One region of the Streptomyces sp. NPDC050504 genome, then DNA from elsewhere that is predicted to be linked to it. Evidence: riboswitches for the same ligand, from Rfam matches in the RefSeq annotation. Region 1 holds a riboswitch; the other holds the start of a gene.
The links. A riboswitch is a leader RNA that binds a small molecule or an ion and turns the genes downstream of it on or off. The one in region 1 is predicted to bind glycine.
Positions count from the first base shown of each region.

Region 1 (15,882 bases):
AGGAGTAGCCGAAGCACGGGGCGCTGCACTCGGAGGCGTCGGGGCCGAACTTGTAGGTCGTGCCCGTGACGATGTTGCGGATGAAGTCCCAGTACTGCTCGTAGAGCGGCTGGTCCAGGCCGAGGTTCTGCTTGACCGCCTGGATGGACTGGGGGTTGGCGTCCTTGCCCACGTACTGGGCCGCCAACTGGTCCATCGTCTGCCCGGCGAGCCGGGGGACTAGGAAGAAGATCGCGAAGGTGACTGCGCTGACGATCAACAGCAGCAGCACCGCGCCGAAGAGGCGTCGAATGATGTACGCAGCCACAGCTATCCGGCGTCGGCGCCCGCCGGGGTCCGGCCGGCTCCTTCATGAGGAGCGGCCGGACCACCGGCGAGCACCGATGCCATCACCTGCCTTTCGAAACTCTCGTTTTGCCCGGTCCCTCGATTACTTCGAGGAGCCCATCAGCAGGTAGTCGTACTGGCCGAGGTAGGCCTGGGTGACCGTGACGTTCGTCGCGGACTTCGGCCGGAAGAGCAGGTTCTTGCGGTAGATCAGCGGCACGGCGGTCGCCGTCTCCGCGATGAGCTTGTCGACCTCGCCCCAGCCCTTCTCACGGGCGGCGTCGTCGGTGTTGGCGATGCCCTTGTTCAGGCCCTCGTTGACCTTCGGGTCGTTGAGCTCCTGGACGTTGTTGCCGCCGGAGGGCTTGATGGCCGCGCCGTTGGCGATCTGGTCGAGGAAGCCGAAGCCGGTCGGCCAGTCGGCGCCCCACGCGGTCATGATCATGCCGAGCTTGTTGGCGTGCACGTAGCTCGGGTTGCCCGCGAAGTTCTGGAAGTACTTGCCGCCGGGGAAGGACTTGATCTCGACGTCAATGTTGATCTTCTTCAGCGACGCCTGGATGGCGGTCGCCGCGGCCATCTCGGCCGGGCGGTCGGCACGCGCCGAGAGGTTGGCCTTGAAGCCGTTCGGCTGGCCGCACTTCGTCAGCAGTTCCTTGGCCTTGGCGACGTCGCCCTTGTGGCCCTCGGTCTCGTACAGGTCGAACTTGGTGTAACCGGCGACGGACGGCGGGAGCAGCGTCGTGGCGACGTCACCCTTCGGGTCACCGCCCTGCGCGGCCTGGACCGAGGCCTTGTCGACGCCCCACTGGACGGCCTGGCGGCACTCCAGCTTGTCGAACGGCTTCACGTTCGGGTTCAGACCGATGTACGAGGTGGCGCCCGCGTACGGGTTGTCCGTCTGCGACTTGTACTTCTTCTGGGTCAGCACCTTGGCCTGGGTGGCCGGGGCGACACCGGTGCCGAAGCCGTCGACGGTGATGTTGTCGGCGAGCAGGTTGTTGTCGACCGTCTCCTGCTTGACCTTGAAGCGCAGGGTGACCTTGTCCGGCAGGGCCGGGCGGATCGGGTCGGTCTTGGCGTCCCAGTTGTCGTTGCGCACGAGTTCGGCCGACTGGCCTTCCTTGTACGACGAGAACTTGTACGGGCCGGAGGACACGATGCCCTTGACGTAGTCGGCGCCCTTGTCCTTGCCGCGCGGCACGGGGGCCGTCTGCGAGAAGGTCGCCAGGTAGTCGAAGTCCGCGAAGGCGTTCTTCAGCTTGAAGACGATGGTGTTGTCGTCCGGCGTCTCGATGGACGCGATGCCGGCCGGGTTCTTGTCCTTGTACGGACCCTTGTACTTGTCGCCGCCGATGAGGTGCGCCTTGAAGTACGTCGGGCCGTTGGACAGGGCCTCGGGCGCGAAGTTGGAACGCTCGACCGCGTACTTCACGTCCTTGGACGTGATGACGGTGCCGTCCTCGTACTTCAGACCCTTCTTGAGCTTGTAGGTCCAGGTCTTGGCGTCCGGGCTGGGCTGCCCCTTGGCCTCGGCGAGGTCGGGGACGACCTCCAGGCCGGCCTTGCCCGCGGCGGGCTTGAAGGACATCAGCGTACGGCTGTAGAGGCGCGAGACGTTCTGCACCCAGCCGTAGTAGGTGTTGCCCGGGTCGAGGGAGTCGGGCTCGTCCGACATCTCGATCTTGAGGGTGCCGCCCTTCGTGGTGGAAGGGTTGACGATGGAGTTCAGCGCGGCGTCGGTGGCGCCGGAGCCCCCCTTGCCGCCTTCGTCCTTGCTGTCGGAGCCACCACAGGCGGTGGCCGTCAGCCCCAGCACCACGGCCGTGGCGATGGCGGCCGTTGCTTTTCTAGTCTTCACCTGAGGTTGCCCCCTCAATCGTTGGTTGCGGCGCGGGAGTTGGCTGCACGCCGCGCACTACTTGCTGCGGGGGTCGAGCGCATCGCGCAGCCCGTCGCCCAGCAGGTTGAACGCCAGGACCGTAATGAAGATGGCCAGGCCCGGCACGATCATGTACTGCGGATCGGGCTCGTAGTACTCGACGGCGTTGGAGAGCATTCCGCCCCACGACGCCTGCGGCGGCGCGATTCCGACACCGAGGTAGCTGAGCGCCGCCTCGAAGAGGATGTTGGTGGGGATCAGCAGCGTCGCGTAGACGAGGATCGGCGCCACCAGGTTCGGGAGCAGTTCCCGGAAGAGGATGAAGGGACCGCGCGCTCCGAGCGACCTGGACGCCTCCACGAACTCGCGGTTGCGCAGGGTCATGGTCTGGGCGCGCACGATCCGGCCCATGTAGGGCCAGTTGAAGAAGCCGATCACGAAGATCAGGACGCTGATCCGCAGGGGCAGCCCGTCCAGGCCGAAGGCGCCGCTCTGCAGCGAGGCCGAGATCGAGATCGCGAAGAGCAGGAGCGGGAACGCCAGGAAGGTGTCCATGGTGCGGCTGATGACGGTGTCGACCCAGCCGCCGTAGAAGCCGGCGATGATGCCCATGATCACGCCGATGACCACCGAGAGCAGGGTGGCGCCGCCCGCGACGAGCAGCGAGACCCAGGAGCCCTCGATGATGCGGGTCATGATGTCGCGCCCGTACTGCGGGTCGACACCGAGCGGGTGGTCCCAGCTCATGCCGCCCCACTCGCCCTTGGGCGCCAGCAGCGCCGGGTCGACGAGGTCCTGGTTGAACGCGTTGGGGTCGAGTCCGAACCAGGCCTGGATGGGCTTGGAGAGGACCGCGAGCAGAATCAGCAGGAGGACGACGATTCCGCCGGCCATGGCCGCCTTGTCCCGCTTGAAGCGGGTCCAGGCGATCTGACCGAGCGAACGGCCCTCGATCTGGCTCTGTTTGGCCCCCGTGAGGACTGCCTCCGGCTGCGCCTCGGCAGCCGATCCGGTGGTCTCGATCGGTGCGGTCACAGTGCCTTTGACCCCTCTCGGCCGGCGGTGGCCGGCCCGTACTCGCCGCAGTGACGGCCTGGCTCGCTTTGGGTGGAACTCAACTGGAAGTCAACTGGGTCTGTCGTTACGGAAGATGCCCCGTGAAGTGCGAGAGAGCACTTGGCGCCCAGTTCGCACAAAGGGCCGACTGCCCGGTGTTAGCGGGGAGTCTTCAATGTGGCCGCGATCACCCGCCAGCCCCCCAGGGGAATGTTTGCTCAAACGTGATGAGGTCAGGCGCATTCCGTTATCCGGACGTCACTGAACGGGGTACGGACGCGGGGCAGTTGGGGCGGGAACCCCGCAACGTACGACATGTACATCACATCGCCACCAGATCCCGCAGAACCGGGCATTGCCGCCCTCAGGGGGCGTAGGCCGTGTCCCGTGCCGAAGCGGCGCTCCGCGCGACGCTCCCGTCGGCGATGCCCGCGGCGTAGTGGCAGGCGACCCGGTGGCCGCCGCCGACGTCCGCCAGGGGCGGGCGGTCCGTGGCGCAGCGGGTCTCCTGCTTCCAGGGGCAGCGGGTGTGGAAGCGGCAGCCCGCGGGCGGGTCCGCGGGCGACGGCAGGTCTCCGACCAGCAGGATCCGCTCCCTGGCGTCCTCGACGGCCGGGTCGGGGATCGGCACGGCCGACATCAGGGCGCGGGTGTACGGGTGCCTGGGCGCGGCGTACAGCGCGTCGCTCGGGGCCTCCTCCACCAGTGCCCCCAGGTACATCACGCCGATCACGTCCGAGATGTGGCGCACCACGGCCAGGTCGTGGGCGATCACCAGATAGGTCAGGCCCAGCGACTCCTGGAGCTCTTCGAGCAGGTTGACCACCTGGGCCTGGATGGAGACGTCCAGCGCCGAGACCGGCTCGTCGCAGATGATCACGTCGGGCTCCAGGACGAGGGCGCGGGCGATGCCGATGCGCTGGCGCTGGCCGCCGGAGAACTCGTGCGGGTAGCGGGAGAGCGAGGACGCGGGCAGCCCGACCCGGTCGAGCACCGCCAGGATGCGCTTCCTGCGCGCGGCGCGGTCGGCGCCGATGCCGTGCGCGGCCATGCCCTCGGCGAGGATCGACTCGACGTTCTGCCGGGGGTTGAGGCTGCCGAGCGGGTCCTGGAAGACCATCTGGAGGCGGCGGCGGAAGCGGCGCATCTCCTCGGCGGGCAGCGCGGCCAGATCCGTACCGTCCAGGACGACCTGGCCCGCCGTGATGTCGACCAGCCGCAGCACCGCCCGCCCCAGGGTCGTCTTGCCGCAGCCGGACTCCCCCACCAGGCCGTACGTCTGCCCGGCCGCGATGCTCAGCGAGACGCCGTCCACGGCGTGGACGTGTCCCACGGTGCGGTCGAAGAGGACGCCCTTCCTGACCGGGAAGTGCACCTTGACGTCGCGCAGTTCGAGCAGGCTCATGCGGTGGCCTCCTCGGCCTTCTCGGTGCCTTTGGCGGCGGGCGCCGCGGGCCGTACGGGGTGCGCGCAGCGCACCCGGTGGCCCGGCGCGAGCGGCTCGGTGAGCGGGAGGGCACCGGTCAGGCACTCCAGCTCGTAGGAGTCGCAGCGGGGCGCGAAGGCGCAGCCGTCGGCCCAGTCGATGCGGTCGTTGACGGAGCCCCTGACGGGAGTGAGCGGTTCGCCGCGCGGTGCGTCCAGGCGCGGGATCGAGCCGAGCAGGCCGTGGGCGTACGGATGGGCGGGGCGGGCGAACAGCTCGTGGCGCGCGGCGGACTCGACGACCTTGCCCGCGTACAGCACGTTGACCTGGTCGCAGAGGCCCGCGACGATCCCGAGGTCATGGGTGATCATCAGCAGGGCGGTGCCCTCCTCCGCGACCAGTTCCCCCAGCAGCTCCAGGATCTGCGCCTGGATGGTGACGTCCAGGGCGGTGGTCGGCTCGTCGGCGATCAGCAGGCCGGGGGCGCAGGCCACGGCCATCGCGATCAGGGCGCGCTGGCGCATGCCGCCCGACAGTTGGTGCGGATACTCCTTGAGGCGCCGGGTCGGATCCGGGATGCCGACCCGTTCCAGCAGGTGGGCGGCCTCCTTGCGGGCGGGCTCGCCCTTCAGGCCGCGGTGGCGGGAGAGGGTCTCGGTGACCTGGGTGCCGATGGGGACGACCGGGTTCAGCGAGGAGAGCGGGTCCTGGAAGACCATGGCCAGCCGGCGGCCGCGCAGGTCGCGCAGCTCCCCCTGGCCCATGGTCAGCAGGTTCGCGCCGTCGAGGTCGGCGCGGCCCCCGGTGCGCACCCCCCTGGCGGGCAGCAGTCCCATCAGGGCCAGCGAGGTCACGGACTTCCCGCAGCCCGACTCCCCCACCAGGCCCACGACCTGCCCCTGGTCCACGGCGAAGGAGACGCCGTCCACGGCCCGGGTGTCGGGGCGGCCGCGGGCGCCGCGGAAGGTGACGGTGAGATCGTCGACGGTCAGGAGCGGCACGACGGCATCAGCCTCTCAGCTTCGGGTCGAGTGCTTCCCGCATGGCCTCGCCGAGCAGGGTGAAGCCGAGGGCGACGACGACGATCCCGAGCGCCGGGTAGACCGACATCATGGGCGCGTTGTCGAAGAACCGCTGCGCCTGGGAGAGCATCACGCCCCATTCGGGGACGGCCGGGTCGGGGTTGCCCAGGCCCAGGTAGGACAGGGCGGCGGCCTCGATGATCGCGGTGGCGAGGTTGAGGGTCGCCTGGACGATCACCGGGCTCAGCGAGTTGGGCAGGATCTGGGTGAGGACGATGCGCCGTCTGCGCACCCCGAGCGCCTTGGCGGCCAGGACGTGGTCGCGGCCGCCCTGCGCGAGCATCGAGCCGCGCAGCAGCCGGGCGAAGACCGGCACGTTGACGACGCCGATGGCGATCATCACGGTGGTCAGCGACTGGCCGAGCACCGCCGCGACGGAGACCGCGAGGAGCAGCGAGGGCAGCGCCAGCATCATGTCGGTGATCCGCATGACCACCGAGTCGATCCGGCGGCCCGCCGCTCCGCCGAGGGTGGCCGCGGCCCCGGAGAGCGCCCCGACGAGCACCCCGGCCACGAGCCCGATGAGCATCGCGACGACGCCGACGAGCAGGGTCTGGCGGGCGCCGACCAGCAGCCGGGACAGCTCGTCGCGGCCGAGGTGGTCCAGGCCCAGCCAGTTCTCGCCGCGCGGCCCGACGAACTTCCCCTGGTTGGGGAAGACTTCGCCGCGCCAGGTCTGCGCGGTCGGGGCGTGCGGCGCGATCCACGGGCCGACGACCGCGAGGACCACGAAGACCGCGATCACCGCGGCCCCGATGAGCGCCGTCTTGCTGGTCCGCAGCCGGCGCAGCGCCTCGCGCCACAGCCCGGCGCCCTCCCCGGTCTCCTGGCGCGCGGTGAGTGCGGCGAGCCGGTCGATCTTCTCCGCTCTGGCTGTGGTCATCAGTGCACCCGCACTCTCGGGTCGATGAGGCTGTAGGCCAGGTCGACCAGCAGGTTGATCACGACGTAGAGCATCGCGATGAACATGATGAAGCCGACGAGGACGGGGTAGTCGCGGCCGTCGATGGCGGTGCGGATGAAGGAGCCGATGCCGCCGAAGGAGAACACCGACTCGGTGAGCACGGCCCCCGACAGCAGGCTCCCCGTCAGCAGCCCGACCGCGGTGATCACCGGCAGCAGCGCGTTGCGCAGCACGTGGCGGCCGCGCACCACGCGCCGCTGGAGGCCCTTGGACTCGGCGGTGCGCACGTAGTCCTCGCCGAGCACCTCCAGGACGCTGGCCCTGGTCATCCGGACGATCACGGCGAGCGGGATCGAGGAGAGCGTCACGGCGGGCAGCACCAGGTGGGTCAGCGCGTCCCAGGAGGCGTCGAACTCGCCGGTGAGGACGCCGTCGAGGACGGCGAAGCCGGTGACCTCGGTGGCGTCCAGGCCCGTCGACAGGCGCCCGTAGCTCGGGAAGATCCCCAGCTCGACGGCGAAGATCCCCTTGAGGATCAGGGCGAGGAAGAAGACCGGGACGCAGATCCCGATCAGCGAGGCGGAGACGGACGAGACGTCCAGCCAGCCGCCGCGCCTGCGGGCCGCGAAGTAGCCGAGCGGCACGCCGACGACGACGGCGATCAGCATCGCGGCGATGGAGAGTTCGGCGGTGGCCGGGAAGCGCAGCGCGAACTCGTCCCAGACGGGCTGGCCGGTCTGGGTGGAGGTGCCGAGGTCGAGCCGGACGATGCGCTTGAGGAAGCGGCCGTACTGCACGTACAGGGGCTCGTCCAGCCCCAACAGGCGGTTGATTCGCCGGACTTCGGCCTCGGTGGCGCGCTCGCCGAGGATCGCGGACGCGGGTCCGCCCGGCAGTTTGTTCAGCCACAGGAACAGCAGCAGGGACAGGCCGAACAGGGTCGGTACGAGCTGGAGGAGTCGTCGCAACGTGAGCCGCAGCACCCCGCGTGCCCCTTTCATGGGTACGAGTCCCGGCGGGCCCGCCCGTGGTGGGGCGGGCCCGCCGGCGGGCGCATGGCTACTTGAAGCTGGTCTCGGAGAAGTTCTCCTGCGTCAGCGGGGAGACCTTCGGCGGGTTGACGTTCTTGCCGAAGGCGATGGCGGGCGGCGACGAGGTGAGCGGCACGCCCGGCAGGTACTCCATGATCTTCTCGTTGGCCTTCCGGTACGCGGCGGTGCGCCCGGCCGGGTCGGCGACCTTGGAGCCCGCGGTCACCGCGTCGAAGACGGCCCGGTCCTTGAAGCCCCACTGGGTGTCGAACTGGGCGAACCAGGTGCCGATGAAGTTGTAGCCGTCGTTGAAGTCACCGGTCCAGCCGAGCATGTAGAGCGAGCAGGAGCCCGCCTCGGTGGCGTCGGTGTAGTCCGGGTTCCACTTCATGGGCTTCGGCGTGACCTTGATGCCCGCCTTCTCCAGGTCGGCCTTGAGCGACTCGAAGATGTCCTGCGGGGCGGGCATGTAGGGCCGGGTGACCTCGGTCGGGTAGCAGAAGTCGACCTTCAGGCCGCTCTCCCCCGCGCTCGCCAGCAGCGTCTTGGCCTTCGCCGTGTCGTGCGCGTACTTCTTCACGTTCGGGGAGTGTCCGGCGACGGTGTCCGGCATGAACTGCGTGGCGACCTTGCCGCCGTCGGGCAGCTGGGTCCTGACGATGTTCTCGCGGTCGACGGCGTGCGCGATGGCCTGCCGCACGGCGGGCTTGGCCAGCGCCTTGTTCTTCGACTGGGTCATGCCGAGGTAGAGCAGGTTGAAGACGTCCCGGGTCGGGACCTGGAAACCCGCGCCCTCCAGGGTCTTCACGTCGGCGGGCGCGACCAGGTCGTAGCCGTTGATGTCGCCCGCCTGGAGGGCCTGGCGGCGGCCGTCCTCGGTGTCGATGGTCCGGAAGACCAGCTTCTTGATCTTGGCCTTCTCGCCCCAGTAGCCGTCGAAGCGCTCCAGGGAGACTTCCTTGTTGCCCTTGTTCCACTTGGTGATCTTGTACGGTCCGGTCCCCGCGACGGTCCCGGCCTTCTGGCTGTACTCGGGGTACGTGATCGCGTCGCCCTTGGCGGTCGCCTCCTGCTTCTCGTACTCCTTGATCGCCTTCGGCGAGTGGATCGCGAGGGCCTGGAGGGAGAAGCCGCCGGGGAGGTTCGCGGAGGTCTCGCCGACCGTGATGACGGCGGTGTTCTCGTCCTTGGCCACGCAGGACTTGTAGTTGGGCTTCGGCGCTTCCTCGTCCTCGTTCTTCGCGAAGCCGCCGAGGACCGTCTGCCAGTAGTACGAGACCGCGCTGGACTGGTACGTGCCCTTCCAGTTGAACCAGTGGTCGTAATTGGCGCACACGGCGGCGGCGTTGAACGCCTCGCCGTCGTGGAACTTCACGCCCTTGCGGAGGTTGAACGTCCAGACCTTGCCCGTCTTGTCGCCGCTCCACGTCTCCGCGAGCGCGCCGGTCAGCTCGGAGCCGCCCGACTCGTGCTTCAGCAGCGCCTCGAAGGACTGCCGGGTGACGCGGAAGGTCTCGCCGTCGCTGGCGAGCGCGGGATCGAGGGAGGCCGGGTCGCCGGGCGAGGCGAAGACGAACGTGTCCCCGCCCTTGCCCTCCTCGCCGTCGGCCTTGTCCCTGTCGCTGGAGCAGCCGACCGCGACCACGGCGATCGCCACGGCAGCGGTGAGGCCCCGTAAGGAACGGGAGTTCGGTATGCGCATGGTCCACCCCAGAGTTCGGCTGTGCGTCCGAGTACTGCGTACGGTGGTGCGAGATGCGAGATCGGGAACTGGTGCCGAACCTTATGGTTCACCGCTGACCTTCGTGAACGGTCCGGATGGCGGCGATACCCAAATGAGACGTGGCCGCGCCCCGTCACCCCACCGGCGGGTAGCCGTACCCCATGCCGCCGCCACCGCCGCCGACGGGCGCGTGCGCCTCGCGCGAGTAGAACGCCCGCGCGTTCGCCCTCAGCCACATCGCCACCGGGTCGTACTCGTCCGACATGGCCACCGTCGACACCGGCAGCCCCTCGGGCACCGCCCCGATCGACTGCTGCATCATCGCCCGCACGGAGTCGACCGACGCCTGCCCCGTGTCGTACAGGTCCAGCCCGATCGCCAGGTACGGCGCGCCCAGCGCCGGCTGCACCCACGCGCGCCGCAGCGACCGCACCGCGGGCGTCCGGTGCGCGTTCTGCGCGAGCTGTGCGTAGAACTGCGGGATGTCGATCGAGGGCTCCCCGAGCCGCAGCGGCCCCGCGGGCATCCGGTCGAGCCCGAGCGCGATGCGCCGCAGGTCCAGCCAGGGAATCCCGACGCCGCCGCCCGGCGCGTGCGGATTGAGCCAGATCCCCCACCGATCGGGGAAGAGCGCACGGGCCACGTCACGCCCCGAGACCACCTCGTGCGCGCGGTTCCAGCCGGAGACCGAGAGCTCCTGGGCCGAGGTCACGCAGGGGGCGTAGCCGAGGCCCGCCACTTCCATGTTCCCGTACTGGGCCTCGGGCGACCCGGCCGTGCCGTGCCAGAGCAGCATCCAGATCTGGCCGTCCGCCAGGGCACCGAGCAGCGCCTCGTACGCGTCGTAGCGTCCGGGCGTCACCTGGCGCAGCATGTGCTCGACCTGCCCGGCCGCCGCGGTGCCTGACGCACTCACCCTGGGTCCCGCCCCTCTTCGATCCGCTTCGATCCGCTCGATCCGCCCGGCGGCTCGCTCGATCCGCCCTCGTGCACCGCCCGCCGGCCGGCCGCCCCCGGCGCGGCAGCGCTGCACACGCGTGCGGCCCGGTCATGAAACCAGCTTAAGCGGCGCCCCTGACACCGACTTGACGCGCCGGGCCGTACGTGGTGCCGGGATCAGGGGTGTCCGCGCTGCTCGCGGCTGTAGAAGGGCCGCACCCTCTCCCGCATCCAGTCGCTCACGGGGTCCTGCGCCACGTCCAGCAGGACGAGGTTGACCGGCCATTTCACGGAGACCCGCCCGAGCGCCCTGCCGAGCGCTTCCATCGGGGCGCCCCGGCCCGCGCCGTCCCAGGTGGAGAACTCGACGCCGACGAAGAGCACCGGGTCGCCGCCCTCGATCGAGGCGAGCGCGCGGCGGGCGGAGAGCACCACTTCGGTGGCGCCGAACTCCTCGCCCGCGACGGTCAGGAAGTCGACGGGGTCCTCCTGCCAGTCGGGCTCGAAGAGCCGGACCCGGCCGCCGGACGCGGGCCCGTCCAGCGCGGTGCGCCCGGCCCTGCACAGCTCGGCGACGGCGGGCGGCGGCAGCGGCATGCCGACCGCGCCGCCCGGGTTCACGGCGATGCCCAGCTGCGGCGGCAGCCCGCGGGCGAACTCCCTGGCGGGCGCGACCGTGAACGACATGTGGGCGCCCACGGCGGCCAGGAACTGCTGCTCGGAGCTGAAGACGGGGACGTACGGCAGGCCGTCCAGCTCCAGCGTGGGCAGGTCGAGGTCGCGGCTCTCGGTGCTGCCGCCCTTGGGCAGCGGCACCCACACCTGGCTGCGGCCGAGCACCTCGACGAGCCTGCTGCCCGCGCCGGGGACGCCGACGGAGGCGGCGAGCACCTCTTCCAGCTCGTTGACCGGCCAGGCCGGACTGCCGCTGTCGCCGTCGCTGCGGCTGTGGTCGAGTGGCTGGTCCACTTGCTCCCCTTCACGCCCCGTGTCCTGCGGCAGCACCCTAACGCCGCACGGGCCCCGGCCGCGCCCGGGACGGACCGGACCGCACCGCGCGGCACGGCCCTCACGCCTCCCGGAAGCCGACCCGCTTCAGCGCCCCCGCCGCGTCCCTGTCCAGCAGGACGGCCGAGGCGCAGCCCGCCGGGAGGACGCCGCGCTCGGCGTCCCGCACCAGGCGGCCCACCGCCCTGCGGTGCCGCGCGAAGGCGTACCCCGACACCCCGCGCCCGCGCTCGCGCTGGCCCGCGCGCGCGACGTCCGGCTCCACGTCGAGCAGCAGCAGGTGCAGCGCGCGGCCCCGGCGCGCGGCCGCGCGCGCCAGCCAGCGGCGCACCCACGCCTGCGTGCCGCAGTCGTGGACGACGACGCTCTCCCCCGAGCGCAGCGCCCGCCGCAGCCCCAGGTAGTGCGCGGCGCGCACCAGCGGGCGGTAGAGGGCGTACGGGAGCGGGCCGGGCAGCAGGGCGGCCCAGCGGTCCCTGGCGTCCTGGGAGTCGATCGCCCGCGCCGTCACGGTCCGCTTCATGAGGGTCGTCTTGCCGCTGCCGGGCAGTCCCGAGACGACCAGCACGTCCCCCGGGGCGAAGTCCAGCGCGCGCGGGCCGCGCCCCGCGCGGTCCCGCAGGTCCCGCACGACGGGCACGGGCACCGGCCCGCTCCCGGCCCGCGCCGCGCCCACGGGGACGCCTGCCGGGGCGCCGGGCTGCGCCGGTACGCCGCCGACCGGGACACCGCTCGTGGCGGCCCGAGCACGGGACTCTCGCAAGCTCATCGTCCTTCCCCCTGTCGGACAAGACACCCTTGCCCATGAAGTGTAAAGAACGGGTAATGCGTCACAACAGATTTGCCGCCCGGGACGGGCGTGCAATGATGTGCGCGCCAACTGCATACCGGCCGTTTGAACCCGCGCGGGAGAGTCCCGGCCAGCCACAGTGCGGCCGGGCGCCGAAGGAGCAAGTTCCTCCCTTGAATCTCTCAGGCCCCGTACCGCGCGGGTGAGGCAGATCTGAAAAGCGGGCCGCCGTTCCCACCGAACCGTGCGGTCCCACCCAAGGTGCAAGCCGGGACTCCCGGTGAACCTCTCAGGTTCCGATGACAGATGGGGAGGATCGTCCTCGCCAGTCATGCCCTGGGAGTCCCACACATGAGCAACGTCCCCCGTCTCACCGCCCTCGACGCGCTGCACCGCTCGCTGGGTGCGACCATGACCGACTTCGCGGGCTGGGACATGCCGCTGCGGTACGGCTCCGAGCGCGACGAGCACAACGCCGTACGGACCAGGGCCGGCCTCTTCGACCTCTCCCACATGGGTGAGATCGCGGTGATCGGCGCGCAGGCCGTCGACCTGCTGAACCACGCCCTCGTGGGCAACATCGGCTCCGTCGGCGTCGGCCGGGCGCGCTACACCATGATCTGTCGCGAGGACGGCGGCATCCTGGACGACCTGATCGTGTACCGGCTCGGCGAGCAGGAGTACATGGTCGTCGCCAACGCGGGCAACGCCCAGGTCGTGCTGGACGCGCTGACCGAGCGCGCCGCCGGGTTCGACGCCGAGGTGCGCGACGACCGCGACGCGTACGCGCTGATCGCCGTGCAGGGCCCCGAGTCCCCCGGCATCCTCAAGAAGGTCACGGACGCCGACCTGGACGGCCTGAAGTACTACGCGGGCCTGCCGGGCACCGTCGCCGGCGTCCAGGCCCTGATCGCGCGCACCGGCTACACCGGCGAGGACGGCTTCGAGCTGTTCGTCGCCCCGGCCGACGCCGAGAAGCTGTGGCAGGCGCTGACCGAGGCGGGCGCCGCCGAGGGCCTGGTCCCCTGCGGCCTCTCCTGCCGCGACACGCTGCGCCTGGAGGCGGGCATGCCGCTGTACGGGCACGAGCTGACCACCGCGCTCACCCCCTTCGACGCCGGTCTCGGCCGCGTCGTGAAGTTCGAGAAGACCTCCCACGGGGACGACTTCGTGGGCCACGACGCGCTGGTCGCGGCCGCCGAGCGCGCCGAGACCGCTCCCCCGCGCAAGCTGGTCGGCCTGATCGCCGAGGGCCGCCGGGTGCCCCGCGCGGGCTTCCAGGTCGTCGCCGACGGCAAGGTGATCGGCGAGGTCACCTCCGGCGCCCCGTCCCCGACGCTGGGCAAGCCGATCGCCATCGCGTACGTGGACGCCGAGCACGCCGCGCCGGGCACGGCGGGCGTGGGCATCGACATCAGGGGCACCCACGAGCCGTACGAGGTCGTGGCGCTGCCCTTCTACAAGCGGCAGAAGTGACGCGCAAGCGTCAGAAGTGACCCGCACCGCACTCTTCCCGTTCCCCAGCACAACCCCGCGTACAGGAGAATTCACCCCATGAGCAACCCCCAGCAGCTGCGTTACAGCAAGGAGCACGAGTGGCTGTCGGCCACCGAGGACGGTGTCGCGACGGTCGGCATCACGGAGTTCGCGGCCAACGCGCTCGGTGACGTCGTCTACGCCCAGCTCCCCGAGGTCGGCGACACGGTCACCGCGGGCGAGACCTGTGGCGAGCTGGAGTCGACGAAGTCGGTCAGCGACCTGTACTCCCCGGTCTCCGGCGAGGTCGTCGAGTCCAACCAGGACGTCGTGGACGACCCGTCCCTGGTGAACTCGGCCCCCTTCGAGGGCGGCTGGCTGTTCAAGGTCCGCGTCTCCGACGAGCCGGGCGACCTGCTCTCCGCGGACGAGTACACCGAGTTCTCCGGCAACTAAAGACCCTTAGGGACCTGACTGATGTCGCTTCTCAACTCCTCTCTCCACGAGCTGGACCCGGACGTCGCCGCCGCCGTCGACGCCGAGCTCCACCGCCAGCAGTCCACCCTGGAAATGATCGCCTCGGAGAACTTCGCTCCGGTCGCGGTCATGGAGGCCCAGGGCACCGTCCTCACCAACAAGTACGCCGAGGGCTACCCCGGCCGCCGGTACTACGGCGGCTGCGAGCACGTCGACGTGACCGAGCAGATCGCGATCGACCGGGTCAAGGACCTGTTCGGCGCGGAGTACGCGAACGTCCAGCCGCACTCCGGCGCGTCCGCCAACCAGGCCGCGCTGTTCGCGATCGCCCAGCCCGGCGACACGATCCTGGGCCTGGACCTGGCGCACGGCGGCCACCTCACCCACGGCATGCGGCTGAACTTCTCCGGCAAGCAGTTCAACGTGGTCGCGTACCACGTGGACGAGGCCGGTCTGGTCGACATGGCCGAGGTCGAGCGCCTGGCCAAGGAGAACAGCCCGAAGGTGATCATCGCGGGCTGGTCCGCCTACCCGCGCCAGCTGGACTTCGCCGAGTTCCGCCGGATCGCGGACGAGGTCGGCGCTTACCTGTGGGTCGACATGGCGCACTTCGCCGGTCTGGTCGCGGCGGGCCTGCACCCCAACCCGGTGCCGTACGCCGACGTGGTCACCTCCACGACGCACAAGACGCTGGGCGGCCCGCGCGGCGGCATCATCCTGTCCCGCGACACCGCCTTCGCGAAGAAGCTGAACTCCGCGGTCTTCCCCGGCTTCCAGGGCGGCCCGCTGGAGCACGTGATCGCGGCCAAGGCGGTCTCCTTCAAGGTCGCGGCGACCGAGGAGTTCAAGGACCGCCAGCAGCGCACCCTGGACGGCGCCCGCATCCTGGCCGAGCGCCTGGTGCGGGACGACGCCAAGGCCGTGGGCGTGGACGTGCTGTCCGGCGGCACGGACGTGCACCTGGTCCTGGTGGACCTGCGCAACAGCGAGCTGGACGGCCAGCAGGCCGAGGACCGCCTCCACGAGGTCGGCATCACGGTCAACCGCAACGCGGTCCCGAACGACCCGCGCCCCCCGATGGTCACCTCGGGCCTGCGCATCGGCACCCCGGCCCTGGCCACCCGCGGCTTCCGGGCCGAGGACTTCGCCGAGGTCGCGGACGTCATCGCCGAGACGCTGAAGCCGTCGTACGACGCGGAGTCCCTGAAGGCGCGGGTCACCGCGCTGGCCGAGAAGCACCCGCTTTACCCTGGACTGAAGTAGTTACGTACGCTTCACCCGGAATACAGGGGCACCGCGCACACTGGAAGGTGAGAGCGGTGCCCCGCCCTTTGCCCCCGACTGCCCCGCACCGCCCTCTGCACCACCCCGGCAGACAACGGCGTCTACCCACCACCTAGGAGTCACCACCGTGGCCATCTCGGTCTTCGACCTGTTCTCGATCGGCATCGGCCCGTCCAGCTCCCACACGGTGGGACCGATGCGCGCCGCCCGCATGTTCGCCCGACGCCTGAAGAACGAGGGACTGCTGGTCCACACGGCGTCGATACGGTCCGAGCTGTACGGCTCGCTGGGCGCGACGGGCCACGGCCACGGCACGCCCAAGGCCGTCCTGCTGGGCCTGGAGGGCGAGTCGCCCCGTACCGTCGACGTCGAGGGCGCCGACGAGCGCGTCGAGCGGATCAAGGCCGACGGCCGGATCAACCTGCTCGGCACCCACGAGGTCCCGTTCTCCTTCGACGACGACCTGGTCCTGCACCG
Region 1 covers NZ_JBITHO010000004.1:169,253-185,134, forward strand. Annotated here, with positions in the region: gene ACIBNE_RS16075 (ABC transporter permease) at 1-307, opposite strand, end outside; gene ACIBNE_RS16080 (ABC transporter substrate-binding protein) at 431-2,188, opposite strand; gene ACIBNE_RS16085 (ABC transporter permease) at 2,246-3,244, opposite strand; gene ACIBNE_RS16090 (ABC transporter ATP-binding protein) at 3,630-4,670, opposite strand; gene ACIBNE_RS16095 (ABC transporter ATP-binding protein) at 4,667-5,692, opposite strand; gene ACIBNE_RS16100 (ABC transporter permease) at 5,700-6,656, opposite strand; gene ACIBNE_RS16105 (ABC transporter permease) at 6,656-7,660, opposite strand; gene ACIBNE_RS16110 (ABC transporter substrate-binding protein) at 7,737-9,410, opposite strand; gene ACIBNE_RS16115 (enhanced serine sensitivity protein SseB C-terminal domain-containing protein) at 9,565-10,347, opposite strand; gene ACIBNE_RS16120 (enhanced serine sensitivity protein SseB) at 10,548-11,339, opposite strand; gene ACIBNE_RS16125 (AAA family ATPase) at 11,440-12,147, opposite strand; glycine riboswitch at 12,275-12,375, shown strand; gene gcvT (glycine cleavage system aminomethyltransferase GcvT) at 12,520-13,644, shown strand; gene gcvH (glycine cleavage system protein GcvH) at 13,723-14,100, shown strand; gene glyA (serine hydroxymethyltransferase) at 14,122-15,384, shown strand; gene ACIBNE_RS16145 (L-serine ammonia-lyase) at 15,533-15,882, shown strand, end outside.

Region 2 (15,882 bases), on a different contig from region 1:
CCGCCCCAGCCCCGCTTCGAGTGCGCGGTGGTACGTGTCGACCTGCCAGGACGCCCCGTTGACCCGGCGCCGGCAGCGCTCCTCGATGATCCCCAGGTAGTGGTCGCGGTCCGCGGGCTCGACGTTCCACGCGTCGAGCCCGGCCGCGGCGAGCGGCAGCAGTTCGTCCCGTACGAGCTTGACGACCGGCACCCGCGTGATGCCGCCGCCGCGCACCGGGCGGGGCCAGTGCAGCTCCGCGTCGATGCCGTGGCGGCAGGCCGTGTCGAAGTTCTCGGCCGCCGCGGCGAAGGGCAGGCGCCGCCAGACCGGCCTGGCGTCCTCGGCGAGCGCGCGCACGAGGCCGTAGTAGAACGCGCTGTTGGCGATGACGTCGGTCACCGTGGGCCCCGCGGGCAGTACGCGGTTCTCCACGCGCAGATGGGGTACGCCGTCGGCCAGCCCGTACACCGGGCGGTTCCAGCGGTAGACCGTGCCGTTGTGCAGGGTGAGCTCCGCGAGCCGGGGAACGCCCCCGTCGTCGAGCACGCGCAGCGGCTCCTCGTCGTCGCAGACCGGCAGCAGCGGCGGGAAGAACCGCAGGTTCTCCTCGAAGAGTTCGTACGCGGAGTCGACCCACCGCTCCCCGAACCAGGTGCGCGGCCGCACCCCCTGTGCCTGGAGCTCCGGCGGCCGTACGTCGGTGGCCTGCTGGAACAGCGGGGGCCGCGATTCGCGCCACAGCTCCCGGCCGAACACGAAGGGCGCGTTGGCGCCTATCGCGACCTGCACCGCCGCGACGGCCTGCGCCGCGTTCCACACGTCCGCGAACCGGGCGGGCGTGACCTGGAGGTGCAGCTGCACGGAGGTGCAGGCCGCTTCGGGAGCTATCGAGGCCGAGGTGCAGCTCAGCCGCTCCACCCCCTCGATGTCCAGTACGAAGTCCTCGCCCCTGGCCGCCACCATCTGGTCGTTCAGCAGCATGTAGCGGTCGACGTCGGAGAGGTTCGCGGAGACCAGCTCCTCCTTGGTGATCGTCGGAAGAATTCCGATCATCACGATCCCGGCGTCGACCTCGTGCGCTTTTCGATGGGCGTAGCCCAGGCCCGTACGGAGCTCCTCGGCGAGCTGATCGAAAACCCGGCCGCTCAACCGGTGCGGGGCTATGTTCACTTCAAGGTTGAACATGGCGAGCTCGGTCTGGAAATCCTTGCTCGCGATGCGCTGGAGAACCTCGGCATTAATCATCCTCGGCATGCCGTCCGCACCGGCAAGATTCAATTCTATCTCCAGCCCCATGAGATTCCTGGGACGATCGAACCTCTTCTCCGACAAAAGCCGCTCAAGTGCCTCAAGACACTCGTGCGACTTCCTTCGGTACCTCTGCCGATCGGCCAGGTCGAACCCGGCTGCCACGATCTTCTCCCCCATCGAAGCTTCCTTCCCCGAGTGGGCAGCCCGCAGCACCGGCCGCTCGTGTCATGGTCGATAATGCCCAGGCGAAGTGATCGATAACGCCCCGCGGACAGCGTGTGGCCGGTAGTCTTGGGCCGATCGGCAGGACGGTCTCCCCCCATACGGCACAGAGTGCGGTGTCAGGCGGCTCGGGGTGCGGTTCCGAGTGACCTGCATGTGGTGAAAAACGCCGACTGGATCCGGCCTACCGCAATCCTCGGAAAACCGCAGGCAGCGGAGAGATCCCCACAGGAAATCAACAGAATCTCCGCAAAAGAAAGACCTGATACCGCCTTGCCCGCAATACGCGGGACGACTAGCTGAAACACCACGTGAACACGTGTCGTATAAACTCCGCGAACGAGGCAGAGAGTTGGCGAACCGGCCACGTCCCCCGGCCCCGAATACGCCACCCAAGTTCCACCCACACCTGCCCGCGCTCCGCCCCAGGCACCCCCCTGTCTCGAAGTGAGAGGCGACCCATCATGCCGCTGCATGTCCCCCCGGCCCCCGCGCCCGCCCACCGCAGCGTCCTCACGGCACTCGGTTCCCCCACCGCAGTCCGCGAGGCGCGCACGCCCGCGCTCCAGTCCGCCCAGGGACCACTCAGCCCCGAACTCCCGCTGCCCGTACACGTGCTGGACCACATCTCTCCCGACGACCCGGCCCCGTGCACCCGGCTCACCGGCTGGCGCTTCCTGATCCGCACCGGCGAACGCGCCGTGGCCGCCGCCGAGACCGTGCTCACCCCCGACGGATGGGCGTTCTCGCACTTCTTCGAAGGCCCGTACGTCCCGTCGACCGAACGGGCGCTCCGGCACGCGGAAACGATGCGCACCTCCTACCAGCCGCGGCTGCTCTCCGTACCCGAGCTCTACATGCTCACCCTCTGGCTGCACGGCGACACCGACGCCGACGTCACCGGCGGCACCCTCGGGCCCACCGACCTCCTGGTGCCCCTCGCGCCCGCCCCTCCCGGCATCACCGCGCACCGCCCGCACCGGGCGGCCGACCTGCTGCCCGTGCTGACGCTGCGCCTCACCCCCGCGTCGCTGCTCGGCACTCCGGCCTGACCGTCCGGGCGCAACGCCCGCGCGTCCGCCCCTTCTTGCGCCCCTCCTGTGCCCCGCCGCAGCCGACAGCGGCGGGGCACAGCGCTCTCCTGACCCTTGGACCCCATCCGGACTAGCCCAGTCCGACCACCCCGAACCACCCGAAGGGACAGTGCAGTTGAACTGAACCGTCCGGGCGGGTGACGCGTCATGAGAGGAGAAGGCAGAGCTGCTGCGAAATCCCTGCGGATTGACGCCCGTAGGGCAACACTGGTACCGACCGATTGATACGGGGGGCGGCCATGAACACCGCATCGAGCCGCAGGACAGTCAATTCCACGCAGCGAAAGAATCCATCCACCATGTGCCAGCACCAGCCACCGTGCCCGACAGCCGACTCAGCCGACCGGGAAGCAGCCCGCCTCTTGGCTCACCACCCGGAGCAGGGCTGGAGCCTGCTGTGCAACGGCGTCCTCCTGTTCGAGGACACCGGTGAGCTGCTGCCGGACGGACAGATCATCGCCCCGCACCGGCCGCTCGGCGCCGGACAGGTGATGAAGGCCGCCTGACACGCGGCCGCACCTCAGCAGGAGCGCGACGCAGGACCACGACAAGGGGCCGGCCCGGAGCGAACTCCGAACCGGCCCCGACGCCCCGCGCGGCGAGCGCCCCGCGCCCGCCGCGCGTCAGCCTCAGTTGTCGTACTCGTCCAGCGGCGGGCAGGAGCAGACGAGGTTCCGGTCACCGAAGGCACCGTCGATCCGGCGCACCGGCGGCCAGTACTTCTCCGTCGCCGACACACCTGCGGGGAAGACCGCCTCCTCACGGGTGTAGGCGTGGTTCCACTCCCCGCCCAGCGCGGCGGCCGTGTGCGGGGCGTTGCGCAGCGGGTTGTCGTCCGCGTCCCACTCGCCCGAAGCGACCTTCTCGATCTCGCCCCGGATCGCGATCATGGTGTCGCAGAAACGGTCCAGCTCGGTGAGGTTCTCGCTCTCGGTCGGCTCGATCATCAGCGTGCCGGCCACCGGGAAGGACATCGTCGGCGCGTGGAAGCCGTAGTCGATGAGGCGCTTGGCGATGTCGTCGACGCTGACGCCGGTCGCCTTGGACAGCGGCCGCAGGTCGACGATGCACTCGTGCGCCACGAGACCGGCCGGACCGGTGTACAGGACCGGGTAGTGCGGTTCGAGCCGCTTGGCGATGTAGTTGGCGGCGAGTACGGCGACCTGCGTCGCGCGCTTCAGGCCCTCGCCGCCCATCAGGCGTACGTACGCCCATGAGATCGGCAGGATGCCCGCCGAGCCCCACGGGGCGGCCGAGATGGGCCCGACGCCCGTCTCGGGGCCCGCGGTGGGCTGGAGGGGGTGGTTGGGCAGGTACGGCGCGAGGTGCTCGCGCACGCCGACCGGGCCGACGCCGGGGCCGCCGCCGCCGTGCGGGATGCAGAAGGTCTTGTGCAGGTTCAGGTGCGAGACGTCGCCGCCGAACTTGCCCGGCTTGGCGAGGCCCACGAGCGCGTTGAGGTTGGCGCCGTCCACGTAGACCTGGCCGCCCGCCTCGTGGACCGTGGCGCAGATGTCGGCCACGTGCTCCTCGAAGACGCCGTGCGTCGAGGGGTACGTGATCATCAGGACGGCCAGCTCGTCGCGGTGCTGCTCGATCTTGGCACGCAGGTCCTCGACGTCCACCTCGCCGTCGTCCGCGGTCTTCACCACGACGACCTTCATGCCCGCCATGACCGCGCTCGCGGCGTTGGTGCCGTGCGCGGAGGACGGGATGAGGCAGACGGTGCGCTGCTCGTCGCCGTTGGCCCGGTGGTACGCCCGTACGGCGAGGAGGCCGGCCAGTTCGCCCTGCGAACCGGCGTTCGGCTGGATGGAGACCTTGTCGTATCCGGTGACCTCGGCGAGACGCTCCTCCAGCTCGCGGATGAGCGTGAGGTAGCCGGCGGCCTGCTCGACCGGGGCGAACGGGTGGATCTGACCGAACTCGGGCCAGGTCACCGGCTCCATCTCGGTGGTCGCGTTCAGCTTCATCGTGCACGAGCCGAGCGGGATCATGCCGCGGTCCAGCGCGTAGTCGCGGTCGGCGAGCTTGCGCAGGTAGCGCAGCATGGCCGTCTCGGAGCGGTGCTGGTGGAAGACCGGGTGGGCCAGGAACTCGTCGTCGCGCAGCAGCCCGGCGGGCAGCGCGTCGGCGGCCGTGGCGTCCAGCGCCTCGATGTCGCCGGTGACCCCGAAGGCGCTCCAGACCGCCGCGAGCTGGCTGCGGGTGGTGGTCTCGTCACAGGCGATCGACACGGTGTCGGCGTCGACGAGGCGGAGGTTGACCCCGCCCTCGCGGGCGGCGGCCAGGACGTCGGCGGCCTTGCCCGGGACGCGGACGGTCAGCGTGTCGAAGTGCGAGCCGTGCAGCACCTCGACGCCGCCGTCGCGCAGCCCCTGGGCGAGGATCGCGGCGTAGCGGTGGGTGCGGCGGGCGATGTCCTTGAGCCCCTCGGGGCCGTGGTAGACCGCGTACATCCCGGCCATGACGGCGAGCAGCACCTGCGCCGTACAGATGTTGCTGGTGGCCTTCTCGCGGCGGATGTGCTGCTCGCGGGTCTGCAGGGCCAGGCGGTACGCCTTGTTGCCGTCGGCGTCCACGGAGACGCCGACCAGGCGGCCGGGGAGGCTGCGCGCGAACTTCTCGCGCACCGCCATGTAACCGGCGTGCGGGCCGCCGAAGCCCATCGGGACGCCGAAGCGCTGGGTGGTGCCGACGGCGATGTCGGCGCCGAGCTCGCCGGGCGGGGTGAGCAGGGTCAGCGCGAGCAGGTCGGCGGCGACCGTGACGATCGCACCGAGCTCGTGGGCCGCGTCGATGACCGGCTTGAGGTCGCGGACCTCGCCGGAGGCGCCCGGGTACTGGAGGAGCACGCCGAAGACGCCGCGCTCGGCGATCTCGGCCGGGATGCCGTCGCGCAGGTCGGCGACGACGACCTCGACGCCGGTCGGCTCGGCGCGGGTCTCGATCACGGCGACCGTCTGCGGCAGGGTGTCGGCGTCGATCAGGAAGACGCCGCCCTTGACCTTGCCGACGCGGCGGGCGAGGGACATCGCCTCGGCGGCGGCGGTGCCCTCGTCGAGGAGCGAGGCGCCGGAGGTGGGCAGGCCGGCCAGCTCGGCGACCACGGTCTGGAAGTTCAGCAGGGCTTCGAGGCGGCCCTGGGAGATCTCCGGCTGGTACGGCGTGTAGGCGGTGTACCAGGCCGGGTTCTCCATCACGTTGCGGAGGATCACCGGCGGGGTGAACGTGCCGTAGTAGCCGAGGCCGATCATCGGGGCGAGGACCTGGTTGCGGTCGGCGAGCGTCCGCAGCTCGGCCAGGACCTCGGCCTCCGTGCGGGCGTCCGGCAGCCCGAGGGCCTCGGCGCTCTTGATCACATCCGGCACCGCGGCGGCGGTCAGCTCGTCCAGCGAGCCGTAGCCGACCTGGGCGAGCATCTTCGCCTGCGCCCCGGCGTCAGGGCCGATGTGGCGCTGCTCGAAGGGGATGCCTCGCTCCAGCTGGGCGAGCGGAATGCGGTTGGCGGTCATTAAGGAGGCCTCCTGGTCAGACACGACCTGCGAGGGGCACCACGGCGCGGGTACCCGTACGGCCTCCCCCTCTGTCATCTCAACCTGAGAGCTTCACCGGACCGCCGAAACGCGCGCTCCGACTTTCACCGTCGGTGAGGACGCATGCCGACCGACACTCGTCCTGCTTTCCAGAGTGACCTCGTCCATGCGGTACGGGTGCCTGAGAGATTCCGGGGAGGATTTGCTCCTTCGGCGCCTCCGATGAAGCCTTGGAGGACTCTCCCGCACGGGGTCAGCAGCCACTCGTCAGCCTACCAGCGCAGTTTTCGAGGCAGTTTCGAGTGGCCGTTGCCCAGGATCTGCACTTTTGTAGTATTTCCAGACCTGTTGCGACCTGCTGGCGACCTGTTGGAGGGACCGTGCAGACCGACGTTGATCCGCGCAGCCTGATCGGCCGCAAGGCGTTCGACCGCAATGGCACCAAGATCGGGACGGTGGACGAGGTCTACCTCGACGACGCCACGGGCGTGCCGGAGTGGGCCGCGGTACGCACCGGGATCTTCGGCCGCGACGCCTTCGTACCGCTGGAACCGAGCGAGCTGGTCGACGACGTACTCCGCATCCCCTTCGACCGCTCCCTGATCAGGGAAGCACCCGACTTCGGCGTCGGCCGCCACCTCTCTCCCGAGCAGGAGATCCAGCTCTACCACCACTACGGGCTCGACCTGCCCGCCCCGCCCCGGTCGGCCACCGGGGAGGACCGGGATTTCGGCAGGATCGCGGGCCAGGACGGCTGAATCCCCTCTGGTCGGCCGCCGCCGTCCGCCGGTCAGCCGCTGCCCGCCGCCCCCGGTATCAGAGCCCCGGGCACCAGCGGCAGCGGCTCGCTCGGCTCCAGGGCGGGGTCGTCCACCCTGAACGTACGCACCCGGCCGGGCGCCGACCCCGGCTCCTCGAAGCGGACGGTCACCCGGCCCACACCGCTGCCCTGCACCCACCCCGGCCCGAATTCCGCGTGCCGCACGTCGTGCCCCGCGAGCCAGCGCCGCTCGACCGGCGCCGCGGTCTCCCCGGCCACCGCCTCCGGCTCCGCCGCGCTCTCCCCGCCGTCCGCCGCAGGGCCGCCCCCGCCGCCTCCACCGCCCGACGCCGCCCCCTCACCGGCCCCCTCACCAGCCGCGGCCGCGGCGGCCGTCGCCGCCTGGGCGAACAGGTCCTCCTGCGTGAAGTCGGCCAGCCCGCTCACGCCCACCCCGAGCAGGCGCACCCCTCCCGTGGTGTCCACGGCCTCCAGGAGCCGCCCCGCGGCCTCCCGCACCACCGCGGGATCGTCCGTCGGCCCCCGCAGCGTCTCCGAACGCGTCAGCGTCGAGAAGTCGTACCTCCGCACCTTCAGCACCACCGTCCGCCCCGAGCGCCCCGCTGCCCGCAGCCGCTCCACGCACCGCTCGGCCAGCCGCTCCACCTCGATCCGCACGCGCACCCGGTCGTGCAGGTCGACGTCGAAGGTGTCCTCGACGGAGACGGACTTCGACTCCCGCTCCGCGTTCACCGGCCGGTCGTCGTACCCCAGCGCCATCCGGTACAGCGCGGCCCCGTGCGCCTTCCCCAGCAGCCGTACGAGCTCGTCCTCGCCCGCCTCCGCCAGCTCCGCGACCGTCGCGATCCCCGCCCGCCTCAAGTGCTCCCCCGTCGCCGGACCGACCCCCGGCAGGATCCGCACCGGCTGGGGCGCCAGCAGCTCCCGCTCCGTCCCCGGCACTATCAGCACCAGACCGTCCGGCTTGGCCTGCTCGGACGCGATCTTGGCGAGCATCTTCGACCCGGCGAGCCCCACGGATCCGGTCAGCCCCGTCACCGCCCGGATGTCCTCGCGCAACCGCTTGCCGACCGCACGGGCCGAAGCCTCCCCGTCGGCCGCGCCACCGGCCTCCAGGTCGACGAACGCCTCGTCCAGGCTCAACGGCTCCACCAGCGGCGACAGCCGCCCCAGCAGCTCCATGACCTGATCGCTCACCGCCCGGTAGAGCGCGAAGCGCGGCACCAGGTACGCGGCGTTCGGCACGAGCCGCCGCGCCTGGGACATCGGCATCGCCGAGTGCACCCCGAACCGCCGCGCCTCGTACGACGCCGTGGACACCACCCCGCGCGGCCCCAGGCCGCCGACCACCACGGCCTTTCCGCGCAGGCTGGGCTTCGCCGCCTGCTCTGCGGCAGCGAAGAAGGCATCCATGTCCAGATGCAGAATCGTCGGCGCGGTCCTCACATCGACCGATGCTGCCCTACGCCACTGACAATCGGGCCCGGCACACGCCCCACCAGGCAATACGGCGCGGGGCACGACGGTGGGAACCGCCGTGCCCCGCGCCTAGGTCCGTACCCGCGGTTCACACCGCGCGGTTGCGCCGCCGTGCCAGCTCGTCCGCCGGGTTGTGCCCGACCAGGGTCTCCCCGGTGTCCACGCGCTCGCCGTGCAGCTGCGAGAGCGCCGCCTCGACGTCGCGCCACACCACGCCGACGGCGATCCCGAAGACGCCCTGTCCCCCTTGGAGCAGGTCCACGACCTCGTCGGGCGACGTGCACTCGTACACCGTCGCCCCGTCGCTCATCAGCGTCATCCGCTCAAGGTCCGTGAAGCCCCGCTCCCGCAGGTGCTGCACGGCCGTACGGATGTTCTGCAGGGCCACGCCCGTGTCCAGGAAACGCTTCACGATCTTGAGGACGACGACGTCCCGGAAGCTGTAGAGCCGCTGGGTGCCCGAACCGTAGGCCGGGCGCACGCTGGGCTCCACCAGCCCCGTCCGCGCCCAGTAGTCGAGCTGCCGGTACGTGATCCCGGCCGCCGCACACGCGGTCGGCCCCCGGTAACCGATCTCGTCGCTCCGCGCCGCACCTGCCGCCGCCGGAGCGACCGGGGCGCCCGGCTGCCTGGCGGAGGATTCGACGGGGCCATTGCGCAGTGGGTACGGCCTGCCCGCGGCCGTACCGTCGCCAGTGCTTCTCACGCCGACCCTCCGTCCTTGACCTGCCATCTCGACGGTAGGCAGTCACTCGGGGTGCGTCAACGATCGCCACACTCGGCACGCCGAGTGATAATCACCCTAGGAGTGGTTTCCCGTATCCCTCTTCGGGGAAAGGCTACTCGAATGTGGCCAAAGCGCCCGGCATATTCCGCCATGCGTGGCGCGCGGGACCGCGACTCACTGGCTGTTGGTCCCGAAGTCCTCCGGAGAGATCTGGTCGAGGAACTCGCGGAACTTCTCCACCTCGTCCTCCTGCTCGTCGGGGATCGCGATGCCGGCGTCGTCCAGCACGCCGTCGCTGCCGTAGATCGGCGTCCCCGTCCGCAGGGCCAGCGCTATGGCGTCGGACGGCCGCGCGCTGACCTCCACCCCGCTGGCGAAGACCAGCTCCGCGTAGAAGACCCCTTCCCTGAGGTCCGTGATGCGGACCTCGGTGAGCTCCTGGCCGACCGCTTCGAGCACGTCCTTGAAAAGGTCGTGGGTCAGCGGCCGCGCGGGAGCCATGCCCTGCTGCGCGAAGGCGATCGCGGTCGCCTCCCCGGGGCCGATCCAAATGGGGAGGTACCGATCGCCTCCCACTTCACGCAGGAGCACGATCGGTTGATTGGAGGGCATTTCCACCCGGACACCCACAACGTCGAGCTCGTTCACACAGCAACCCTAGGACGTGCCCGGTGGGTTTGGGTAGTCGGGCTCCGCCAAGATCAGTCAAGCCTTATCCTCAGCGCCGTCTGCACCAGGGCCGCGTGCAGCCGTACGGAGAGGGTGGCGAGCTCCTTGGCCGTGGCCTCCGCATGCGCCCTGGTCTGCGGATTGCGGTGCCTGCGCAGCGGCGCGACCACCTGTTCGATCAGGCTGGCCTCGCGGTCGGCGGCTCCCCGCATCGCCCGCAGGTGCCTCGGTTCGAGACCGAATCTCCCCAGATCCGCGACAAGTTTGGCGACGGTGACCGCCTCGGCGTCGTACACGCCCTCGGAGACCGGCGCGATCAGCCCGTACGACTCCCACTCGTCGAGCTCCGCCTCGCCGACCTCGGCGGCGGCCAGCAGCTCGGCCCGTCCGACCCGGGCGACGGTCGGCGCGTCCGCTTCGAGCTCCCAGGAGCCGTCGAGCAGTTCGCGCCTGCCGCCGGGAGACGGCAGCTGGACCTGTTCGCCCCGCGCCAGGGCGTCCAGGTGCTCACGGATGACCTTGAGCGGCAGATAGTGGTCCCGCTGCATCCGCAGCACCTGGGCCAGGCGCCCGACGTCCTCGGGGCTGAACTTCCGATAGCCGGACGGCGTCCGGAACGGCTCGACCAGGCCCTCCGCCTCCAAGAAGCGGATCTTGGAGATCGTGACCTCGGGGAATTCCTCCCGGAGCTCGCTCAGCACGGCGCCGATGCTCAGCATCCGGTCAGCGGCGGCGGTGCCGTGACCGGCACCGCCCGTCGTTGTTTCCAGCATGAACCTTCCCTGCGAGACCCCCGGACCTGGTCCGGGGGAAGGTCACACGCCCCGCTGGCTCGCGTAGAAGACCAGCCGGTACTTGCCGATCTGCACCTCGTCACCGTTCGCGAGCGCGACCTCGTCGATCCGCTCACGGTTGACGTACGTGCCGTTGAGGCTGCCGACGTCCGCGACGGTGAACCCGCCGGAACCCCTGCGGAACTCCACGTGGCGACGCGAGACCGTCACGTCGTCCAGGAAGATGTCGCTCTGCGGGTGACGGCCGGCCGTCGTCAGGTCGCCGTCCAGCAGGAAGCGGCTGCCCGAGTTCGGACCGCGGCGCACCACCAGCAGCGCCGAGCCGAGCGGCAGCGCCTCGACGGCGGCCTGGGCCTCGGGCGAGAGCGACGGCAGGGCCGTCTGTCCCGTCATCTCCGAGTCGTAGGCCTCAAGGCCCGAGATCGAGATGGTGGACGTGGTCTCCGAGGCGCGCTCGGCGGGCACCCCGCCGCGCAGCGGCGCACCGCAGTTGGAACAGAACCGACTGGCCTCCGCGTTGCGGTGGCCGCACCTCGTACAAACCGGCATGGACGAGTCCTCCTGCCGCGGCTGCCCCGCGCGAGCCTGCGTTGCATACGGATCGGGGGCAAACCCTCCGCCCGCACCAGAGGTTGATGGTTCCCCGAAACCTATGCGCCCGGCACCAGCAGGGTCAACAGACGGCGCGCCCTGAGCGCCCGAATTGTCGCCACCCGCGGCACCCAGCTCGTCACGGAAGAGCGGACGCTCCTCACCGTGCTCATCGGGCTGACCGTGCCTCGGCGCGCGGTGCCTCGCGGCGCTGTTGCCGCCGCTCTCGCGCGAACTCCTACCGAACAACTTCGCAAACAACTTCACGGGCGATTCCCCTTGACCGAAATAGACCCGCCCGTGGGGCAGGACGAACCCTGAACGAACACACCTGCCGGCCCGGACATCTTCACAACGTCCGTATCCACCAGACAGTTTCCACCACGCACCGCTCTTCCGGTGCGGCGACCCCCCGGAACCTCATGCCCTTGTCCCACCGGCCCCATGCGCCCCCGCCTCACTGCGACGACGACCGAGCGTAGTCAGGCCGATTCGCAGGTCGCAAGGCATCCACGACGATCTTCTCCTCGCGTGTCACTGAGGCCGTGGCCTGCTCCTTCTCCAGCGTCTGCACCACACCACCGGGGATGTTCAGCGCGGGCTCCAGGTCCTGCGGCTTCCCGATGACCTCGAAGACGTACGGAGCGGTGATCTTCCGCCCGTCCGCTTCGAGGTTCCCGTCGACGCCGGAGAAGTACGTGTTGGCGACCACCCGCACCCCGTTGACCTGGATCGCCTCGGCCCCCGCGGCGCGCAGCTCCTGGATGGCGTCCAGGAGCATGTCCGCCTCGACGGCACGACCGGGGTCGTTGACCGTCAGCGTGATGCCGGGGCCCTGCGCGGCGACCGTCCCGGCGAGGATGCCCAGCTGCCGCTCCTTCTCAAGCGTCTGCTTGCGTGCCTCCTCCGCCTGGTCGGAGCTGTTCTCCAGCTCTGTGCGCTGGTCGTCCAGACGCTGCTTCTCATCCTCTAGACGCTTCGTACGGTCATCCAGTTCATCGAGGATCCGTACCAAATCCTCCTGACGTGCGCCGCGCAGCGCGTTGTCGTCGCTGTTCGACCTCACCTGGATGGCGAGCCCGAGACCGAGACCGAACAGCAGCAGGGCCACCACCAGTTGGGCGCGGGTGACCCGCGGCGGCCACAGCCCCGCGATCAGCCTCTGGCGCCCCGTCACCGACTCCCCGGCGTCCTCCCCGGCCGACGGCCGTCCCCCGGGCTCCTCGGAGCCCTCGCGGGCCCCGGAGCCCTTGACGGTCCCGCGGTCGGGGTGCACGTGCTCCGCGTTCTCGGAGTCCTTGAGGATTTCGGGGTTCCCAGAATTCTCGGGGCCCTCGGGGTTCTCACGATCGCTGCTCATCGGCCTCACGCCCGGAAGACGTGGCGCCGGATCGCGGCGGCGTTGGAGAAGATCCGGATGCCGAGCACGACCACCACGCCGGTGGACAGCTGCGCGCCCACGCCCAACTTGTCTCCGAGGAAGACGATCAGCGCGGCCACCACGACGTTCGACAGGAACGACACCACGAAGACCTTGTCGACGAAGATGCCGTCGAGCATGGCCCGCAGACCGCCGAAGACCGCGTCGAGCGCCGCCACCACGGCGATCGGCAGATAGGGCTCGACCACCGCCGGAACTTCGGGTCGGACCAGCAATCCGGCCACGACTCCCACGACGAGGCCCAATACGGCGATCACGATGTGCCCTTCCCTGTTTCTGCGGCCTTCGGCTCCGCTGTGCGTACGATCAGGCTCGGCGCGGCCGGAAGCCGCACCTTCTCCTGCTGCGAGATGCCGGTGCGGATACCGAAGTTCTCCTGCAGCGCGTGGAGGTACTGGCCGTCGGCGCTGTCCTGGAACGCGGTGCTCAGCTCTTTGCCGTCCCCTACCGCCAGCACCGTATAGGGAGGCACCAGCGGTTTGTTGTCGACCAGTATGGCGTCGCCCGCCGCCCGGATCGCCGAGAGCGCGGTCAGCCGCTGCCCGTTGATGGCGATCGCCTCGGCTCCCGACTGCCACAGCCCGTTGACGACGCGCTGCATGTCGCGGTCGCGGACCCGTCCGGTGTCGGAGAAGCCGGTGCTCTCGCGCGGCCCGCCACCACCCTGATCGGTGTCCTTCGCGTCGTCGACGACGAGCTTCAGACCTGGCCCCGTCACCTCCGTGGCCCCCGCGAGCAGCCCCACCAGCTCGCCCTGGTCGCCACCGTGCTTCTCCAGGGCCTTGCGCTGCCGCTCGCTCACGCTCTTGCGGAGCGCGTCGACGTCCTTCTCCAGCCGGTCCGCGTCCGCGGTCTCCGACTCGATGCGGTCGATGAGCTCCTCGCGCTCCTTGGCCAGCACGGGAGCCGCTATCCGCGCCTGCGCCGCGCCCACGGTCACCACCAGGGCGGCGAGCACCAGACAGGCCGCGAGACCCAGTTTCGCCTTGAGGGTACGGGGAAGACCGGCGCTGCCGTCCGCGGCCCTGCGCGCCGCGGCCTCCGCATACCCGTCGTCGAGGCTGTGGTCCATCACATTGGTCAACAGCGACATCGACGCGTCGGGACGCGCGCGTGGCGATGCGGTGCTCCGAACGGGGGGCTGCTGCGACATGCCGCACATCGTCGCACGTCGGAGGGCCTACCGCCGAATGGCCCCACCGGTGTGCCGGACGGCGTCCCGCGACACCGTCCGGCACACCACGAACACGTCAGCGACCCGCGCTGTCGACCACCGACGTCCACTCGTCCAACAGGGCCAGCGCGGACGCGTCGTCGGGCCCCTCGGCCCACAGGTGCGTGACGGCCTCGGCCGGGTCGGGCAGCACCATCACCCACCGCCCGTCGGCCTCCACGACCCGTACGCCGTCGGTGGTGTCCACCGACCGCTCGCCCGCCTCCTCCACGACCCGCCGCATCACCAGCCCCTTCACCGCCCAGGGGGTGGCCAGGTCCCGCTTGAGCACGTGGGCGCGCGGAATCCGCGCGTCGATCTGGCTCAGCGTCAACTGCGTGCGCGCCACGAGACCGATCAGGCGTACGAAGGCCGCGGCGCCGTCGAAGACGCTGCTGAACTCCGGGATGATGAACCCGCCCTTGGCGTCGCCGCCGAAGATCGTGGTCTCCTCGCGCCCCACCCTCGTCAGGTCGTCGGGCGACGTCGTCGTCCAGTCGACTTGGGTCCCGTGGTACGCGGCCACCTGCTCGGCGATCCGCGTGGTGGTCACCGGGAGGGCGACGCGCCCGCTGCGCCGTTCGGCCGCGACGAGGTCCAGCATCACCAGCAGCGCCCGGTCGTCCTCGATGATCCGGCCGCGCTCGTCGACCAGCGACAGCCGCTCCCCCACCGGGTCGAAGCGCACCCCGAAGGCCGCCCTGGCCGAGGCGACGATCTCGCCCAGCCTGACCATGCCCGACCTGCGGGACTCGGCGGACTCGGTGGGCCGCGACTCGTCGAGTCCCGGGTTGATGGTCAGCGACTCGACGCGCAGCCGCCCGAGCAGGCTGGGCAGGACGAGGCCGGCACTTCCGTTGGACGCGTCGACCACCACCTTGAGCCCGGCCTCCGCGATCCCGGTGGTGTTGACGTTGCGGAGGAGGGAACCGGTGTACGAGTCGAAGACGCTCGACGGGAACCGGAGGTCACCGATCTCCCCGGGGAAGGCCCGCCGGTACTCCTGGCGTGCGTAGACCCGGTCCAGCTTCCGCTGCCCCGCCTGGGACAGGTCGGCTCCCCGCTCGTCGAAGAACATGATGTCCACGGAGTCGGGGACACCGGGAGAAGTACGGATCATGATGCCGCCGGCGCTGCCCCGCGCGGTCTGCTGCCTGGCCACGGGCAGCGGGACGTTCTCCAGGTCGCGCACGTCGATCGCGCTCGCCTGGAGCGCCGAGATGACCGCCCGCTTGAGCGCCCGCGCGCCGCGCGAGTGGTCACGGGCGGTGGTGACCGTTGCGCCCTTCTTCAGGGTCGTCGCGTACGCCCCCGCGAGCCGCACCGCCAGCTCCGGGGTGATCTCGACGTTGAGGATTCCGGACACGCCCCGGGCTCCGAAGAGGTGCGCCTGCCCCCGTGACTCCCAGATGACGGAGGTGTTGACGAACGCGCCGGCCTCGATGGTCTTGAAGGGGTAGACGCGTACGTTCCCCTGGATGATCGATTCCTCGCCGACGAGGCACTCGTCCCCGATGACCGCGCCGTCCTCGATCCGCGCGGCCCGCATGACGTCGGTGTTCTTGCCGATGACGCAGCCGCGCAGATTGCTGTGCTGCCCGATGTAGACGTTGTCGTGCACGACGGTCTTGTGCAGGAAGGCACCGGTCTTCACCACGACGTTGGAGCCCACCACGGTGTGCTCGCGGATCTCCACGTCGGCTTCGACCTTGGCGTAGTCGCCGATGTAGAGCGGCCCGCGGAGCACCGCGTCGGGGTGCACCTCCGCGCCTTCGGCGACCCACACCCCGGGGGAGATCTCGAACCCGTCGATGTCCACTTCGACCTTGCCCTCAAGGACGTCGGCCTGGGCCTTGACGTAGCTCTCGTGGGTGCCGACGTCCTCCCAGTAGCCCTCGGCGACGTAGCCGTAGATCGGCTTGCCTTCCTTCATCAGCTGCGGGAAGACGTCACCGGACCAGTCCACGGGCACATCGGGCTCGACGTACCCGAAGACCTCGGGCTCCATCACGTAGATGCCCGTGTTGACCGTGTCCGAGAAGACCTGCCCCCACGTGGGCTTCTCCAGGAACCGCTCGACCTTTCCCTCTTCGTCCACGATC
Region 2 covers NZ_JBITHO010000009.1:362,509-378,390, forward strand. Annotated here, with positions in the region: gene ACIBNE_RS31915 (glutamate--cysteine ligase) at 1-1,410, opposite strand, end outside; gene ACIBNE_RS31920 (hypothetical protein) at 1,920-2,507, shown strand; gene ACIBNE_RS31925 (DUF5999 family protein) at 2,849-3,055, shown strand; gene gcvP (aminomethyl-transferring glycine dehydrogenase) at 3,179-6,064, opposite strand; glycine riboswitch at 6,245-6,341, opposite strand; gene ACIBNE_RS31935 (PRC-barrel domain-containing protein) at 6,466-6,843, shown strand; gene ACIBNE_RS31940 (DNA polymerase IV) at 6,876-8,312, opposite strand; gene ACIBNE_RS31945 (MerR family transcriptional regulator) at 8,434-9,051, opposite strand; gene ACIBNE_RS31950 (bifunctional nuclease family protein) at 9,247-9,720, opposite strand; gene ACIBNE_RS31955 (MerR family transcriptional regulator) at 9,774-10,514, opposite strand; gene ACIBNE_RS31960 (FHA domain-containing protein) at 10,557-11,501, opposite strand; gene ACIBNE_RS31965 (DUF881 domain-containing protein) at 11,584-12,486, opposite strand; gene ACIBNE_RS31970 (small basic family protein) at 12,492-12,824, opposite strand; gene ACIBNE_RS31975 (DUF881 domain-containing protein) at 12,821-13,720, opposite strand; gene ACIBNE_RS31980 (sugar phosphate nucleotidyltransferase) at 13,818-15,882, opposite strand, start outside.
Region 2: it holds a riboswitch for glycine, as region 1 does, so the genes downstream of both, gcvP (aminomethyl-transferring glycine dehydrogenase) here and gcvT (glycine cleavage system aminomethyltransferase GcvT) in region 1, are expected to answer to the same signal.